2 regions of the Kitasatospora sp. NBC_01300 genome follow, and region 1 is predicted to be linked to the other one. Evidence: riboswitches for the same ligand, from Rfam matches in the RefSeq annotation. Region 1 holds a riboswitch; the other holds the start of a gene.
What was found. A riboswitch is a leader RNA that binds a small molecule or an ion and turns the genes downstream of it on or off. The one in region 1 is predicted to bind guanidine.
Positions count from the first base shown of each region.

Region 2: linked by a shared signal. The riboswitch ahead of OG556_RS26630 (MBL fold metallo-hydrolase) and the one ahead of OG556_RS22175 (SMR family transporter) in region 1 are both predicted to bind guanidine.

Region 1 covers NZ_CP108408.1:4,975,449-4,983,353, forward strand. The annotation lists gene OG556_RS22150 (beta-N-acetylhexosaminidase) at 1-521, shown strand, start outside; gene OG556_RS22155 (xanthine dehydrogenase family protein subunit M) at 832-1,698, shown strand; gene OG556_RS22160 (2Fe-2S iron-sulfur cluster-binding protein) at 1,695-2,861, shown strand; gene OG556_RS22165 (xanthine dehydrogenase family protein molybdopterin-binding subunit) at 2,858-5,185, shown strand; tRNA gene OG556_RS22170 (tRNA-Cys) at 5,282-5,353, opposite strand; guanidine-III (ykkC-III) riboswitch at 5,439-5,505, shown strand; gene OG556_RS22175 (SMR family transporter) at 5,549-5,863, shown strand; gene OG556_RS22180 (MFS transporter) at 5,970-7,427, shown strand; gene OG556_RS22185 (hypothetical protein) at 7,431-7,905, opposite strand, start outside.
Region 2 covers NZ_CP108408.1:6,075,663-6,083,567, forward strand. The annotation lists gene OG556_RS26615 (amino acid adenylation domain-containing protein) at 1-998, shown strand, start outside; gene OG556_RS26620 (MbtH family protein) at 991-1,176, shown strand; gene OG556_RS26625 (DHA2 family efflux MFS transporter permease subunit) at 1,173-2,573, shown strand; gene OG556_RS26630 (MBL fold metallo-hydrolase) at 2,639-3,493, opposite strand; guanidine-III (ykkC-III) riboswitch at 3,506-3,566, opposite strand; gene fes (enterochelin esterase) at 3,631-4,746, opposite strand; gene fhuB (Fe(3+)-hydroxamate ABC transporter permease FhuB) at 4,768-6,933, opposite strand; gene OG556_RS26645 (ABC transporter substrate-binding protein) at 7,039-7,905, shown strand, end outside.

The DNA of each region.
Region 1 (7,905 bases):
GCGGGCTCGCCCCGGGCGCCGCCGTCTCCTCCTGGCGCGGGTTCGGCGGCGGGATCGCCGCGGCCAAGGCCGGGCACGACGTGGTGATGTGCCCCGAGCAGCACGTCTACTTCGACCACCGGCAGGCCGACGGCCCGGACGAGCCGATCCCGGTCGGTTTCGTGCGCACGCTGGAGGACGTGTACCGCTTCGAGCCGGTGCCCGGGCAGCTGGACGAGACCGCCGCCCGGCACGTGATCGGCACCCAGGCCAACCTGTGGAGCGAGTTCATGGACAGCGCCCGGGACATCGACTACCGGGCCTTCCCCCGGTTGGTGGCCTTCGCCGAGGTCGCCTGGTCCGACCTGCCCACCGATCCGGCCGAGCGCGACTACGCCGGCTTCCAGCACCGGCTGGAGACGCACCTGAAGGTGCTGGACGCGCTCGGCGTGGAGTACCGCCCGGCGGACGGCCCGCACCCCTGGCAGCGCTGGCCCGGGGTGGCCGGCCGGCCGATCGAGGGCCCGCCGCCGGTGCGCTGAGCGCGATGGACTCGCTCTGACGGGAACTTCTGAGTGGTCATCTGACGTCAAGAACAGATGAACATCTGCCCTGGTCCGGTTCGGGCCGGGGCAGATACCGCCCGGTATCCGTCCCAATCGGGCAGTCCCGTTCACCTGCCCCGAAATGATCATCGAGCATTGTGTGCCAGAGTTGCCCAACCCGGCCCGATCGCCCGTACCCTACGGGCCAGGCCGGGCTGCTGACGCGGACACCACGGCCGAGGGCCGCGGGCGGCAGCCGATCGATGAGCAAGTGGAGCACGGTGGGACCCAGGTGAACCGGACGATCATGCTGCCGGCCTCCCTCGACGAGGCCGTCGACGCGCTGGCCGCCACCCCGGCCGCGGTACCGGTGGCCGGAGCCACCGACCTGATGGAAGCCGTCAACGCCGGACGGCTACGCCCCGCCGCCCTGGTCGGCCTCGGCCGGATCACCGAACTGCGCGGCTGGCGCTACGAGGACGGCGGCACCGCCGTCCTCGGCGCCGGACTCACCCACGCCCGGATGGACCGCCCCGACTTCGCCGCGCTCATCCCCGCGCTCGCGGACGCCGCCCGCACCGCAGGCCCGCCGCAGGTCCGCAACGTCGGCACCCTCGGCGGCAACATCGTCACCGCCGCCCCGGCCGGCGACACCCTCCCGGTGCTCACCGCCCTGGAGGCCAGCGTCACCCTCGCCCGGGCCGGCGCCAGCCGCGAGGTGCCGGTCAGTCACCTGCTCACCGGCCTCGACCCGGTGCGCCCCGGCGAACTCCTCACCTGGGTGCGCGTCCCGCTGCTGCACGCCCCGCAGGTCTTCCTCAAGGCCACCGGCCGCAGCGGCCCGGCCCGCGCCACCGCCTCCGTCGCGCTGGTCCTCGACCCCGCCCGGCGCGCCGTGCGCTGCGCGGTCGGCGCCGTCGCACCGGTGCCGCTGCGCCCGCTGGAGGCCGAGGCCTGGGTCGCCGGCTGCATCGACTGGGACGGCAGCCGGGAGATCGACCCGGCCGCGACCGCCGCCTTCGGCGAGTACGTGGCCACCGCCTGCGTCCCCGACAGCTACGGCGCCGAAGGCGCCTGGGAGGCCGTGACCGAGGGGCCGAGCGCGGCCGCCATCCGGCTGCGGCGTACCGTATCGGTGCTGGCCCGACGGGCACTGGGAAGGGCGCTGAAGTGACCACAGACCCCATCGAGACCCTCGACGCCGACCCGCTCGGCCTCACCCCGCAGGTCAGCCGCGAGCTGCGCCCGTGCGCCTCCTACACCTTGCGGGTCAACGGTTTCGAACGGCCCGTCACCGACGCCTGGATCGGCGAGAGCCTGCTCTACGTGCTGCGCGAGCGGCTCGGCCTGGCCGGCGCCAAGGACGGCTGCGAGCAGGGCGAGTGCGGGGCCTGCTCGGTGCAGGTGGACGGCCAGCTGGTGGCCGGCTGCCTGGTGCCCGCCGCGCTGGCCGCCGACAGCGAGATCAACACCGTCGAGGGCCTGTCGGCCGCCGGCGGCGCGAGCGACGTCCAGCAGGCGCTGGCCGAGTCCGGCGCGGTGCAGTGCGGCTACTGCACCCCCGGCATGGCGATGGCGGTGCACGACCTGCTCCAGCGCAACCACCGCCCGACCGAGGTCGAGGCCCGCCAGGCGCTCTGCGGCAACCTCTGCCGCTGCACCGGCTACCGCGGCGTGCTGGCCGCCGTCCAGAGCATCGCCGACGCGCGCGCCGAGGACGTCGAGGAGGCGGAGGAGACGGCCTCTCCGGCCGCCGCCCAGACCGCCGCCCCGGCCGCGGGACAGCCCGCCGAACAGCCCGCCGGGGAAGCGGCCGCCGGACCGGAGCCGGCCGCCGAACCGCCGGTCTACGCCGACGCCGACGCCTGGATCGAGCACGTCCCGCAGCCGCCCGCCGAGCAGCCCCCGGCCGGCACCGACCAGCCGTACGGCGACGGCCAGGGCGGCTACGACACCGGCGTGTACGACACCGCCGTCCTGACGCCGGTCCAGGGCATCCCCGCCCAGACCGCCGACGACCAGGTGTACTACCCGCCCCAGGGCTACCCCGAGCAGCCGTACCAGGGCACCCCCGCCCACGGCACCTACGTGCCCGGCGGCTACCCGCAGCAGAACGGCTACGACGCCGGGTACGACGCCCCGGTCTACGAACCCACCCCCGCGCACGGCACACCGCTGCCCGGGGCCGCCTTCGACGGCACGCCCCCGCACGGCACGCCGTACGTCGCCACGCCCCCGCACGGCGCCCCGGCCGGCGGCACCGCCCCGGCCGGCGTCCCGTACGGCGCCACCCCCGCCCACGGCATCCGGCTCCCCGAGGACGACCACGCATCATGACGTCGCCTACCGACATCGGCGCAGCACTCCAGCAGGACGGCGGCGAGGGCGGCGCACCGGAGCCGTTCGGCCTGGGCAGCTCACCGCTGCGCAGCGACGCGCTGCCCAAGGCGCTCGGCATCTACCCGTACGCGGCCGACCTGTGGGCCGAGGGGCTGCTCTGGGGCGCGGTGCTGCGCTCGCCGCACCCGCACGCCCGGATCAGGGGCATCGACACCGCGGCCGCGCTCGCGCTGCCCGGCGTGCACGCCGTGGTCACCGCCGCCGACCTGCCGCCCGGCCCGGACGGAAGCCCGGACGGCGCCCCGGCCGGGCCGATCGTCGCCGACCGGCCGGTGCTGGCCGCGGGCGTGGTGCGCCACCACGGCGAGCCGATCGCCGCGGTGGCCGCCGACCACCCGGACACCGCCCGGCTGGCGGTCGGTCTGATCGCGGTCGACTACGAGCCGCTGGAGGCCGTCACCGACCCCGAGCAGGCCTTCACCGCCCCGTCGCTGCACCCGGACGGCAACCTGTTCCGCCACCTGCCGCTGCGCACCGGGGACCCGGACGCGGCCGGCGAGATCATCATCGAGGGCCTCTACCAGGTCGGCCGTCAGGACCCGGCCCCGCTCGGCGCCGAGGCCGGGCTGGCCGTGCCGCGCCCGGACGGCGGCGTCGAACTGCACCTGTCCTCCACCGACCCGCACGGCGACCGCGACCGCACCGCCGCCTGCCTCGGCCTGGAGCCCGACCGGGTCCGGCTGGTGGTCACCGGCGTGCCCGGGGCCACCACCGACCGCGAGGACCTTTCCTTCCAGGTCACCCTGGCGCTGCTGGCGCTGCGCACCGGCCGCCCGGTGAAGATGACCCTCACCCGCGAGGAGTCCTTCCACACCCACCCCTCGCGCCACCCCGCGCTGCTGCGCTACCGCCACCACGCCGACGCCGAGGGCACCCTGGTGAAGGTCGAGGCGCAGATCCTGCTGGACGGCGGCGCGTACGCGGACGTCTCCGCCGAGGCGCTGGCCGCCGCCACCGCGTTCTCGGTCGGCCCGTACGTCTGCCCGAACGTCTTCGTGGACGCCTGGGCGGTGCGCACCAACAACCCGCCGGCCGGGCGGATGCGCGGCGAGGGCGCGTTGCAGGCCTGCTTCGCCTACGAGTCGCAGCTGGACCAGCTGGCCGCCCGGATCGGCGTGGACCCGGTGGAGATCCGCCGCCGCAACGCGATGTCCACCGGCGACCCGATGCCCACCGGACAGGCCGTCACCTGCCCGGCGCCGGTCGGCGCGCTGCTGGAGGCCGTCGCGGCCGAGCCGCTGCCGGCCCTGCCGGTGGACGACCCGGACGCCGAGTGGCTGCTGCCGGGCGGGCCCGGTGGCGCCGGCGACCCGGCGGCGGTGCGGCGCGGGATCGGCTACGCCGTCGGCATGGTGCACATGCTCGGCGCCGAGGGCGAGGACGAGGTCTCCACCGCCACCGTGCGGGTCAGCGGCGACCACGCCACGGTGATCTGCGCGGCCGTCGACTCCGGACAGGGCTTCGCCACGCTGGCCCGGCAGATCGTGCAGACCGTGCTGGGCGTCAGCGAGGTGTACATCGCGCCGGCCGACAGCGACCAGTCCATCGCCGGTCCCTCCGCCCGCGGCCGGCACACCTGGGTCTCCGGCGGCGCCGTCGAGCGCGCCGCGCTGATGGTCCGCCACCAGCTGCTCCAGCCGATCGCCGCCAACTTCGGGATGTCGGTGGAACTGCTGCAGATCGCCGACGGCAAGATCACCTCGTACGACGGGGTGCTCGGCATGCCGGTCGCCGAGGCGCTGGAGGGCAAGGAGCTCTGGGCGACGGCCCAGTGCCGCCCGCACCCCACCGAGCCGCTGGACGAGTCCGGGCAGGGCGACGCCTTCGTGTCGATCGCGTTCTGCGCGATGCGCGCGGTGGTGGACGTGGACATCGAGCTGGGCGCCGTCCGGGTGGTCGAGATGACGGTCGCCCAGGACGTCGGCCGGGCGCTGAACCCGCGGCAGATCGAGGACCGGATCGAGGCGGGCGTGGCCCAGGGCGTCGGCCTGGCGCTGCTGGAGGACCTGCGCACCGAGGGCGGCGTGCTGCTGAACCCCTCGCTCACCGGCTACCGGCTGCCCACCGCGCTGGACACCCCGCAGGTGCGGATCGCCGCCCTGCTGGAGGAGCGGGACGTGGTCGCCACCTTCGGGGCCAAGGCGGTCAGCGCCGCCCCTGCGGTGGTCGCCCCGGCGGCCGTGGCCGCCGCCGTCCGGGCGGCCACCGGCCTGCCGGTCGGCCGGCTGCCGATCCGGCCGGAGGACGCGGTCGCGGTCTGACGGCCGGGGGCGGCGGTTTCGGTCGACCGCCCCGGAAATACCGTAAACAGGAATTGCCGGTCGACGGAATGTCGACCGGCAATTCCATTTCCGGCGAGGCCATGACGGGAATCGAACCCGTGTACACCGCTTTGCAGACGGTTCCCTAAGCCACTCGGGCACACGGCCAGTGAATTCATAGTGGCGGAATGCGTGGGGGGCCGTCAACGGCGGAATGTAAATTCTGTATGGCGGCTTGTGCTACGGTCGGAACCAGGTGGCCGGTCGCCCGGCCGCCCCGGACGAGCGCGTCGTACCCGGTGACGACAAGACGGCGCAGTTCAGCGGCAATCCGGCCGCTGTGGACTGCGGAGGTAGGCCGTCATGGCATGGCTCGTTCTGATCATCTCGGGTGTCCTGGAGACCGTGTGGGCGGTGGCCCTGGAGTCGTCCAAGGGCTTTTCCCGGCTCACCCCCAGCCTCGTCTTCGGTGTGGCCCTGCTGCTGAGCATGGGCGGGCTGGCGTACGCGATGCGCACCATTCCGATCGGCACCGGCTACGCGGTCTGGGTCGGTATCGGCGCGGTCGGCACCGCGCTCTACGGCATGGCCGTCCTGGGGGACGCGGTGACGGCGGCCCGGATCGGCTGCCTGCTGCTCATCGTCTCCGGCGTGGTCGGCCTGAAGGTGCTCCACTGACCTCCGCCTGAGCTTCCCCCTGACCCTGGTCCTAAGCCCTGCGGACTAGCTGATCACCGACTCGGGTCAGGGGTCATGAAGGTAGACGGCCCTTACGATGTTACGTATGACCACTGCCTCCCCCACCTCGGTCGACTCCGCCTCGATACCCTCCGAACCCGACCCCGGTGGCGGGGTCCTCAGCGGCCGCTACCGCGCTCTGACGCTGGGGATCGTGTCGGTGGTCCTGGTGATCGCCTTCGAGGCGACCGCCGTCAACACCGCGATGCCGACCGCGGCCCGCCAGCTGAACGGCATCGGGCTGTACGCCTTCGCCTTCTCCGGCTACTTCACCACCACGCTGTTCGCGCTGGTCGTCTCCGGGCAGTGGTGCGACCGGCGCGGGCCGATGCAGCCGCTGTTCACCGGCATCGCGGTGTTCGGCGTGGGCCTGGTGGTGGCCGGGACGGCACCGGGCATGTGGGTGTTCGTGGCCGGGCGGGCGATCCAGGGCCTGGGCGGCGGGCTGGTGATCGTCGCGCTGTACGTGGTGGTCGGCCGGGCCTTCCCGGAGCGGCTGCGGCCGGCGGTGTTCGCGGCCTTCTCCTCGGCCTGGGTGCTGCCCTCGATCGTCGGGCCGCTGGTCTCCGGTGCGATCACCCAGCACCTCGGCTGGCGCTGGGTGTTCCTGGCCGTGCCGGTGCTGATCCTGCTGCCGCTGGCCGTGATGGGCCCCGCGCTGGCCCGCTCCGAGCGGGAGCACCCGGTGGCCAGGGGCGCGGAGTTCGACCGCCGGCGCACCCTGCTGGCCGCGATGGCGGCGCTCGGTGCCGGCCTGCTGCAGTACGCGGGCGGGCGGCACGACCTGATCGGGCTGCTCCCCGGGGTCGTCGGGGCGGCGCTGCTGGTGCCGGCCGTCCTGGGGCTGCTGCCCCAGCGGACGCTGCGGGCCGGGCGGGGGCTGCCGGCGGTGATCCTGCTGCGCGGACTGGCGGCCGGGGCGTTCCTCGGGGCCGAGGCCTTCGTCCCGCTGATGATGACCACCGAGCGCGGCCTCTCGCCGACGATGTCGGGGCTCACCCTGACCAGCGGCGGGCTCACCTGGGCGCTGGGCTCCTGGCTGCAGGGGCGGCCGGGGGCCGAGCGCTACCGCGAGGCGATGATCCGGGGCGGGTTCGTGCTGACCGCGGTGGCGATCGCGGGCGCCGCGCTGGTGCTGGTCCCGGCGGTGCCGGCCTGGGTGGCGGCGGTGGCCTGGGGCGTCGGCGGCATCGGGATGGGACTGACCGTCGCGAGCGTCAGCGTGCTGATGATGAAGCTCTCCGCGCCGGAGGACGCCGGGGTGAACTCGGCGGCCCTGCAGATGAGCGACGCGCTGGGCAACGTCCTGCTGACGGGCCTGGCGGGGGTGATGTTCGCGGTGCTGGGCGGCGGCTCGCTCGCCGCCGCGCACGAGGGCGCCGGGGCCACCGCCTCGGCCGGGGCCACCGGGTCGCCCGCGGCGTTCGCGGTGATCCTGCTGGCCATGGCCGGCGTGGCGCTGCTGGGGGCGCTGCTCGCCGGCCGGGTCCGGGTCAGGTCCTGAGGGTCAGCCGGCAGCGGCGGCGGAGGGCACCGGCGGTGCCCCGGGGGTGCCGAGGAAGGCCTCCCAGCCGCCGGTCGGCGCCTGGCCCGGGGCGAGGCCCTGGAGCTTGCGCAGCACCGCAGTGTCCTGGGCGTCCAGCCAGTCCACCAGTTGGCGGAACGAGACCAGCCGGACCTCCGGCTTGTCCGCGATCGTCCGGAGCACGTCCTCGACGGCGTTCATGTAGATGCCGCCGTTCCACTCCTCGAAGTGGTTGCCGATGACGTAGGGCGCCCGGTTGCCGTTGTAGGTGCGGTCGAAGCCCAGCAGGTAGGCGTCGCGGGCCTGGGCCTGGAAGCCCGGGTAGAGCGCCGGGTCGGCCTTGGTGTTGGGGCCGCACTGGTTGTACATGATGTTGTAGTCCATCGACAGCACCTGGAAGGTGTGCCCGGGGAAGGGGATGGACTGCAGCGGGAGGTCCCAGAGCGCGCCGCCCTGG
Region 2 (7,905 bases), 1.1 Mb from region 1:
TGGGCGTCGCGACGGTCGGCGTCGACGACGACTTCTTCGCCCTCGGCGGCCACTCGCTGCTGGTCGTCCGCCTCGCCGGGCGGATCCGCGAACTGCTCGGCCTGGACGTCGGCATCGGCACCCTGTTCCAGTCGCCCACCGTCGCCGCCCTCGACACGGCCCTGGCGGCCGGCTCGCAGGACGCCGACGCGCTGGACGTCCTGCTCCCGCTGCGGCCCGCCGCGCCCGGACGCCGTACCCCGCTGTTCGCCGTCCACCCCGCCGGCGGCCTCAGCTGGTGCTACACCGGCCTGATCCGCCACCTGCCCGCCGACCTGCCGATCTACGGCCTCCAGGCCCAGGGCGTCGGCGCCGCCACGGCGGCCCGGCCCCTGCCGCAGACCCTGGACGAACTGGCCGCGCACTACGTCGACCGGCTGCGCGAGGTCCAGCCCGAGGGCCCGTACCGGCTGCTCGGCTGGTCCACCGGCGGGATCATCGCGCACGCCGTCGCCGTCCGGCTCCAGGACCTCGGCCACGCCGTCGAACTGCTCGCGATCCTGGACGCCTACCCCGCCGAGGGCTTCCGCGACCTGCCCGTCCCCGACCAGGCCGAGGCGCTGGAGGCGCTGCTCACCATGGGCGGCTACGGCCCCGAGGACCTCGCCGGGCGGCCGCTCGAACTCGCCGCCGTCACCGAGCTGCTGCGCCGCGAGGGCAGCCCGCTCGCCGGACTCGACGACGCCACCGTGGCCGCCCTCAACCGGATCTACCTCAACACCAACCACCTCGTCCGGGGCCACGACCACCGCCCCTTCGACGGCGACGTGCTGTTCTTCCGCGCCACCGTCGACACCATCGACGAGACCCTGGTGCCCGAACTCTGGACCCCGTACGTGTCCGGCCGCATCGACAACACCGACGTCGCCTGCTCGCACAAGGACATGACCCTGCCCGCCCCGATCGCGCACATCGCCCGCGTGATCACCGACCACCTGGAGAAGTCCTCCGATGAGTGACGCCCCCGCCAACCCCTTCGACGGCGACGGCGAGTTCCTCGCCCTCGTCAACGACCAGGGCCAGCACTCGCTCTGGCCGGCCTTCGCCGCCGTCCCGGCCGGCTGGAACGTCTCCCACGGCCCGTGCGAGCGCGCCGACGCCGTGCAGTGGATCACCGCCCACTGGACCGACCTGTGACCCCTCCGGCCGTCGAGGCCGCCCCGGCGCGCCCCCTGCTCGCGGGGCGCGCCGCGGTGGTCGTGGTCTACACCGCCGCGATGTGCATGAACGGCCTGGACTCGACCATCGTCAACCCCGCGCTGTTCACCATCGCCGAGGACTTCGGGCGGCCCGTCTCGGCCGCCAACGCCGTCGAGACGGCCTTCCTGGTCGGCCTCGCCGTCGGCCTGCCGGTGGCGGGCTGGCTCGGCGACCGGTTCGGCGTGAAACGGGTCTTCCTCGGCTCCCTGGCCGCGTTCACCCTCGCCTCCGCCCTGTGCGCCGCCGCGCCCGGCCTCGGCTCGCTCGCCGCCGCGCGGGCCGTCCAGGGCGTGGCCGGCGGGCTGCTCACCCCCGTCGGGATGACCCTGCTGTTCCGGGCCTTCGCCCCGCACGAACGGGCCGGCCTGAGCCGGATCCTGATCGTCCCGACCGCCCTGATGCCCGCCCTCGGCCCGCCGCTCGGCGGCCTCCTGACCGAACACCTCTCCTGGCACTGGCTGTTCCTGGTCAACGTGCCGATCGGGGTCGCGGCCGTCGTGACCGGGCTCGTCGGCCTGCGCGCGGCGGACGAGCCCCCGGCCGGCCGCTTCGACACCACCGGCTTCCTGCTCGCCACCCCCGGCCTCGGACTGCTCACCTACGCGCTCGGCTTCGGCCCGGCGCACGGCTGGTCCTCGCCGGGAGTGGCGCTCAGCGGCGTGGCCGGCCTCGTCCTGCTCGGCATCGCCGTGCGCCACCAACTCCGCGCCGCCGAACCGCTGGTGGACCTGCGACAGCTCGCCGACCGCACCTTCGGCACCGCCACCTGGCTGGCCCTGCTCACCTCGGCCGGCCTGATGGGCGCGCTGTTCGTCCTCCCGCTGCTCTACCAGGCCGCCCTCGGGGCCTCGGCCCTCGACGCCGGGCTGAGCGTCTTCCCCGAGGCGATCGGCCTGATGGCCGCCTCCCAGGTGGTCGACCGCCTGCTGCCCCGGTTCGGCCCCCGCCGCCTCGCGCTGCCCGCGCTGCTGCTCGCCGCCCTCGTCCTGGCCGCCCTCGGCTTCGCCGAGAACCCCTGGGCCGTACGGGCGCTGATGTTCGCGGTCGGGCTCGTCCTGGGCACCGCCGTGCTCACCGTCCAGATCGCCGGCTTCGCCGACGTCCCCGGGCCCGCGATGGGCCGCGCCATGGGCCTGTTCACCATCGTCCGCACCCTCGGCGGCGCCCTCGGCATCGCCGCCACCGCCGCCCTCATCGGCGCCCTGGACACCGACGGCGGCTCACCCGGCCCCTACCGCCTCGCCCTCCTGCTCACCGCCGCCCTGGTCGCCGCCGGCACCCTCCTCACCGCCCGCCTCCCCCGGGAGGCGCCGGGACCACCCCCCGTCGACTGAACAGCCACGCCGCACCCCGCGATCGCGGGGTGCGGCGTCAGCTCGTTGGGCGCGGCCTTCTGGGCTCAGGCGCTCGGCCAGAGGATCAGGTCGGGCAGGGCGTGCCGGCGCGGCCGGTCGCCGAGGTCGGCGAGTGCGGTGCGGATGGCCCGGAGGTGTCCGACGGTCAGCTGCAGGGGCGGCTCGTCGGGCTGGTGGGTCGTGCGGATGGGGTAGTCGACGCCGGGGGTGCGGGTCATCTCGATGTGGCAGCCGAGCAGGTGCGTCACCGGGCGGCGTTCGGCGAAGTCGATCAGCCGGTCGACGGTGCGGGTGAAGGCCGGCCAGTCGTCGATGTAGAGGCGGCCCGGGTAGACGGTGTCGCCGGTGAGCAGCAGGCCCGTCCACGGGTCGTAGTAGGTGACGGCCGCCGGGTGGTGGCCCGGGGTGGCCAGGCATTCGAGCACCCGGCCGCCGCCCAGGTCCACCCGCGCGACGGCGTCCGGGTCCTGGTCGAAGCCGAAGTACGGCCAGGCCGTGGCCGGGTCGGCGCCGACCAGGGTCGTCGCGGGCCGGTCGGCGAACTGCCCGTCGCCCGCGACGTGGTCGCCGTGCGGGTGGGTGTGCAGGACGAGCAGTCCGTAGCCGTCGCGGGGGTGGTCGGCGAGCCACCGGTCGATGAGCCCGTCGACCACGGTGCGCAGCGGGAAGTACGCGGCGGAGGCGGTGGCCCCGGTGTCGATCAGGACCGCCCGCTCGCCCCCGAACAGCAGGAACAGGAACGGCGCCTCGTAGTTGACCGCCTTGTTCTGCCGCAGGATGACGGTGTGCTCGTCGTACGCGTGGACCTGGATGTCCGGGTCCGTGTTGTGCTTCGCGGACGGGGACCCGTGGATCCACCGCACGTCGAGCGGACGGGCGATCGGGGCACCGGCGGCCATGACGTCTCCTTCGGTGCGTCGTCTTGGCGGGCCGGGTACGGCGCACATCTCGTCCGGGGCGGTCACCGGCGCGCCGCCACCGGGACGCTAGCACGCCCCCGTCGCCGCGCGCCGGTCCGCCGATCCGGTGGGGACCGTCAGGCACCCCCGAGCAGGTGCGCCAGCCCGTCCGCCAGCCCGCCGCGCCAACAGGCGTAGTCGTGGCCGCCGTTGAACTCGCGGTACGCGAGGTCGTAGCCGCGGGCGGTGAGGACGTCGCGCAGGTGGCGGTTCTGCGGGAGCAGCATCCACTCCTGGAGGCCGACCTCGACGTAGAACCGGGCCTCCCGCCGCTGCTCGCGGGCGAATTGGCGGGTCAGCCACTCACTGCCCTCGTCGAACTCGGTCTCGTCCGGCCACCAGAAGGAACCGGACTGGCAGAGCGCGCCGCCGAAGCGGTCGGGGCGCCGGAACGCGGCGAAGGCGGCGGTGAGGCCGCCCGCGCTCTGGCCGGCGATGACGGTGTCGGCCGGGTCGGTGGTGGTGCCGAACTCCGCCGCCGCCCAGGGGAGGAGGCGGTCGGCGAGGAGGTCGACGAAGGCCGGGTTGCAGCTGAGGTCGTCGGGGCGGCAGGGGCCCATGGTGTGGACGAGCAGGGCGACGGTGGGCGGGATGGCGCCGTCCGCCGTCAGGTTGTCGAGGGTGTCGCCGACCGACAGCACCTCGCCCCACATCTCGCCGTCCAGCAGCACGGCCACCGCGAACGGCCCGTCACCGGCGGAGGGCCCGCCCCCGGCGGGGAGGTGGACGTCCACCCGCCGCCCGGCCACCTCGTGGGCCACCGTTCGCCCGCGCGGCACGCCGTCGCGCCGCCGGACGTACGGCTGGGCGGGGGCGTCGGGCAGGCTGAGCACGGACGACGGGTGGCGCCCGTCGCGGGCGGGCAGCCGGGGGGCGGCGTCGTGCGGGTCGGGGCGGGCGTGGTCGAGGACGCGCAGCCAGTCCGCCCGGGCGGTGCCGGGGGCGTCCCCCCGGAACGGGTACAGCTGGTAGGACGCCCGGTGGTCGGCGCGCAGCCGGTAGGTGATCGACCAGCGGCCGTCGTCGCGGCGGGTCATCAGGTGCGGGGCGAGGTCGCCGGCGTGCCGGTCCTTGTCGGTGACGGTGTGCAGGAGGGCGAGCACGCCGTCGCAGGACGCGTCCTCGTGCACGAAGGTGACCAGGCGGTAGGCGGGGTCGGCCGGATCGGGCTCGACGAGGGGAAGGGTTTCCATCTGCGGGACTCCTCGGGGAGGTTAGGCGGGGGTGCCCTTGCGGCCGAGCAGCACCCAGAGCAGGAAGGGGCCGCCGAGGACGGTGGTGACGATGCCGACGGGGATCTCCACCCCGCCGATCAGCACCCGCCCCACGGTGTCGGCGAGTACGACGAGGACGGCGCCGGTCAGTGCCGAGCCGAGGACCGGCACGCGCGCCGGCCCGGCCAGCCGCCCGGCGATCACGGGCGCGGCCAGCGCGACGAAGCCGACCGGCCCGCACACGCCGACGGCCAGCCCGGCCAGCGCGACGGCCAGCAGCAGGCAGCCGAGCCGGACCCGGCCCGGGTCGACGCCCAGCGAGGCGGCCACGCTGTCGTCGAAGCGGAGCACCGCCAGCCGCCGGGCCACCGCCAGCGCGAGCGGCACGAGCACGGCCAGCCCGATCAGGACCGGGGTGGCGATGGCGTAGTCCCGCCCGTTGAGGCTGCCGGAGGTCCAGACGTACAGCGAGCCGGCCGAGTTGAGCGAGCGGCGGGCGAGCGCGACCTGGATGACGGCCGAGGCGAGCGCGGACATCGCGAGGCCGACGACCAGCACCCGGTAGCCCTGCGCGCCGAGCCCGCCGGAGACCAGGGTGACGACCAGGACGGCGGCCAGCGCGCCGAGCGGGCCGGCCCACCAGGCGCCGAAGGTGCCGGAGACGGTGGCGGAGATCAGGACGGCGGCGGTGGCGCCGTCGTTGACGCCGAGCAGTTCGGGGGTGGCGAGGCGGTTGCGGGCGAGGGTCTGGGTGAGGCAGCCGGCCAGGCCGAGGGCGGCGCCGGCGGCGAGCCCGGCGACGATCCGGCCGAGCCGGAACTTCTGCACCAGCAGCACGTCCAGCCGGTCGCCGTAGCCGAACACGGCCTGGAGGGTGCGGCCGAGGCCGAGTTCGCTCTGCCCGGCGTGGGCGGACACGACGACGACGGCGAGCAGCGCCGCGGCCAGGGCGAGCGAGGCGAGCAGTGCCCGGCGGGGGAGCAGCAGCGACCAGGCGCCGCGCCGCAGCACCAGGTCGGGTTTGGGCGCGGGCGGCTCGGACCGCCGGACGGGGGCGGGCTCGGCCGGGTCGGCCATGCCGAGCGCGGCGGTCCGGCGGGAGCGGACGATCGCGATCAGCGCGGGGGCGCCGACCAGGGAGACGATCACCGACACCGGCGCCTCGAACGGGCGGGCCACCACCCGGGCCAGCACATCGGCCCCGGTGAGCACGGCGGCGCCGAACAGCCCGGCGAGCACGGTGAGTTGCCCGACCCTGGGGCCGGCGACGGCCCGCGCCAGGAACCCGGCGAGCAGGCCGAGGAAGGAGATCGGGCCGGCCAGCGCGACGGCCGAGGCGGTCAGCAGGGTGACGGCGAAGGCGACGGCGGCCCGGGTGGCGCCGGGCCGGTGGCCGAGGCCGCGGGCGAGGTCGTCGCCGAGCGCGAGCGCGGTGAGCGGCCGGGTGGCGAGCAGGGCGAGCAGGAAGCCCACGCCGAGCACCGGGGCGAGCTGGCGCAGCGTCGTCCAGCCCTCCACCCCGGCCAGCGAGCCCAGCACCCACACCCGGTACCGGTCGTACGCCTCGGGCGAGTTGACGATCAGCACGCCGGTGAGCCCGCCGAAGGTGGCGCCGACCGCGGAGCCGCCGAGCACCAGCCGCATCGGGGACCCGCCCCGGGCACCCGCGATGAGCAGCACCAGCGTGCTGGCGAGCACGGCGCCGCCGAAGGCGAAGGCCAGGTACCCGTACGAGGTCTGGACGCCGAGCACGGCGATGCCGAGCACGACTCCCAGCGAGGCGCCGGCGTTGACGCCGAGCAGTCCGGTCTCGGCGAGCGGGTTGCGGGTGACGGACTGCAACTGCGCCCCGGCGACCCCGAGCGCGGCGCCGACCAGCAGGGCGGTGGCCGTGCGGGGCAGGCGCAGGTCGCCGACGACGAGGGCGAGCCGGCCGTCCGCGCGGGCGCCGTGGCGGTCCAACAGGTAGTCCAGCACCCGCCCGGGGCCGACCTCCCCGGCGCCGACGGACAGCGAGAGCGCGGCGAGGGCGAGCAGGACCGCGACCGCGCCGAGGGCGATCGGCCAGGCGGCGCGGCGGCCGTCCCCGCGCGGTGGCGTCGGTGGCGGCGGGGCGTCCGGCTCGGTGCGGGACTCCCGAGGGGCGCCCACTTGCGACAATGTCATAAGGTAAGGCTAACCTAATGAGCGCATCGTCCTGTGGGCACCGTCATCGTGCCGGGTCGCCCGGACGCCGCCCAACCCCCGTACCACCGCTGCCCGGAGGCACCCATGCCGTTCGCCCAGAGCCCGCTCCACCCCGTCCGCCGCCGTGCGGCCCGGGCGCTGGCCGTCACCGGGGCGGCCGCCCTCCTGCTCGCCGGGTGCGGCTCCTCCGGGTCCTCCTCCGGATCCTCGGGCTCCGCGGGCTCCTCCTCCGCCGCCGGCAGCCCGGCTGCGGACGCGGCCGGCGGCAAGCGCACCGTCAAGGACGCGACCGGCAAGGCCGTCGAGATCCCCGCCGCGCCCCAGCGGATCGTCACCCTCACCCAGGAGGACCTCGACGCGGTGCTCGCCCTCGGCGTCAAGCCCGTCGGCATCACCAACGGCCAGGGGCTCAACGAGCCGCCGGCCTACCTCAAGGACAAGGTCCAGGGCGTCCCGGTGGTCGGCAACCTGCTGCAGCCCGTGATGGACAAGGTCATCGCCGCCAAGCCCGACCTCATCCTGGCCGGCGACATGCAGGACGAGCAGATGCTCAAGCAGCTGCGCGAGATCACCCCCGCCACCCTCGTCACCATGGCGCCCACCGACGACTGGAAGCTCGCCTTCCGCGGCATCGGAAACGCCGTCAACAAGCTCGACCAGAGCAACAAGGTGATCGCCGACTACGAGGCCAAGGCCGCCAAGGCCGGCGGAGACCTCGGCAAGAACAAGGGCGCGGCCGTCTCCATCGTCCGCTGGAACCCGACCGGGCCGAGCTGGATGGAGAAGAAGCAGTTCGCCAGCGGCGTCGCCCTCGACATGGGCCTCACCCGCCCGGCCGCGCAGGACAAGGACGGCAACGCGCACAGCCCGGCGCTCAGCCTGGAGAAGCTCGCCGAGATCGACGGCGACTGGCTGTTCCTGTCCACCCTCACCGACGACGGCAAGACCGCG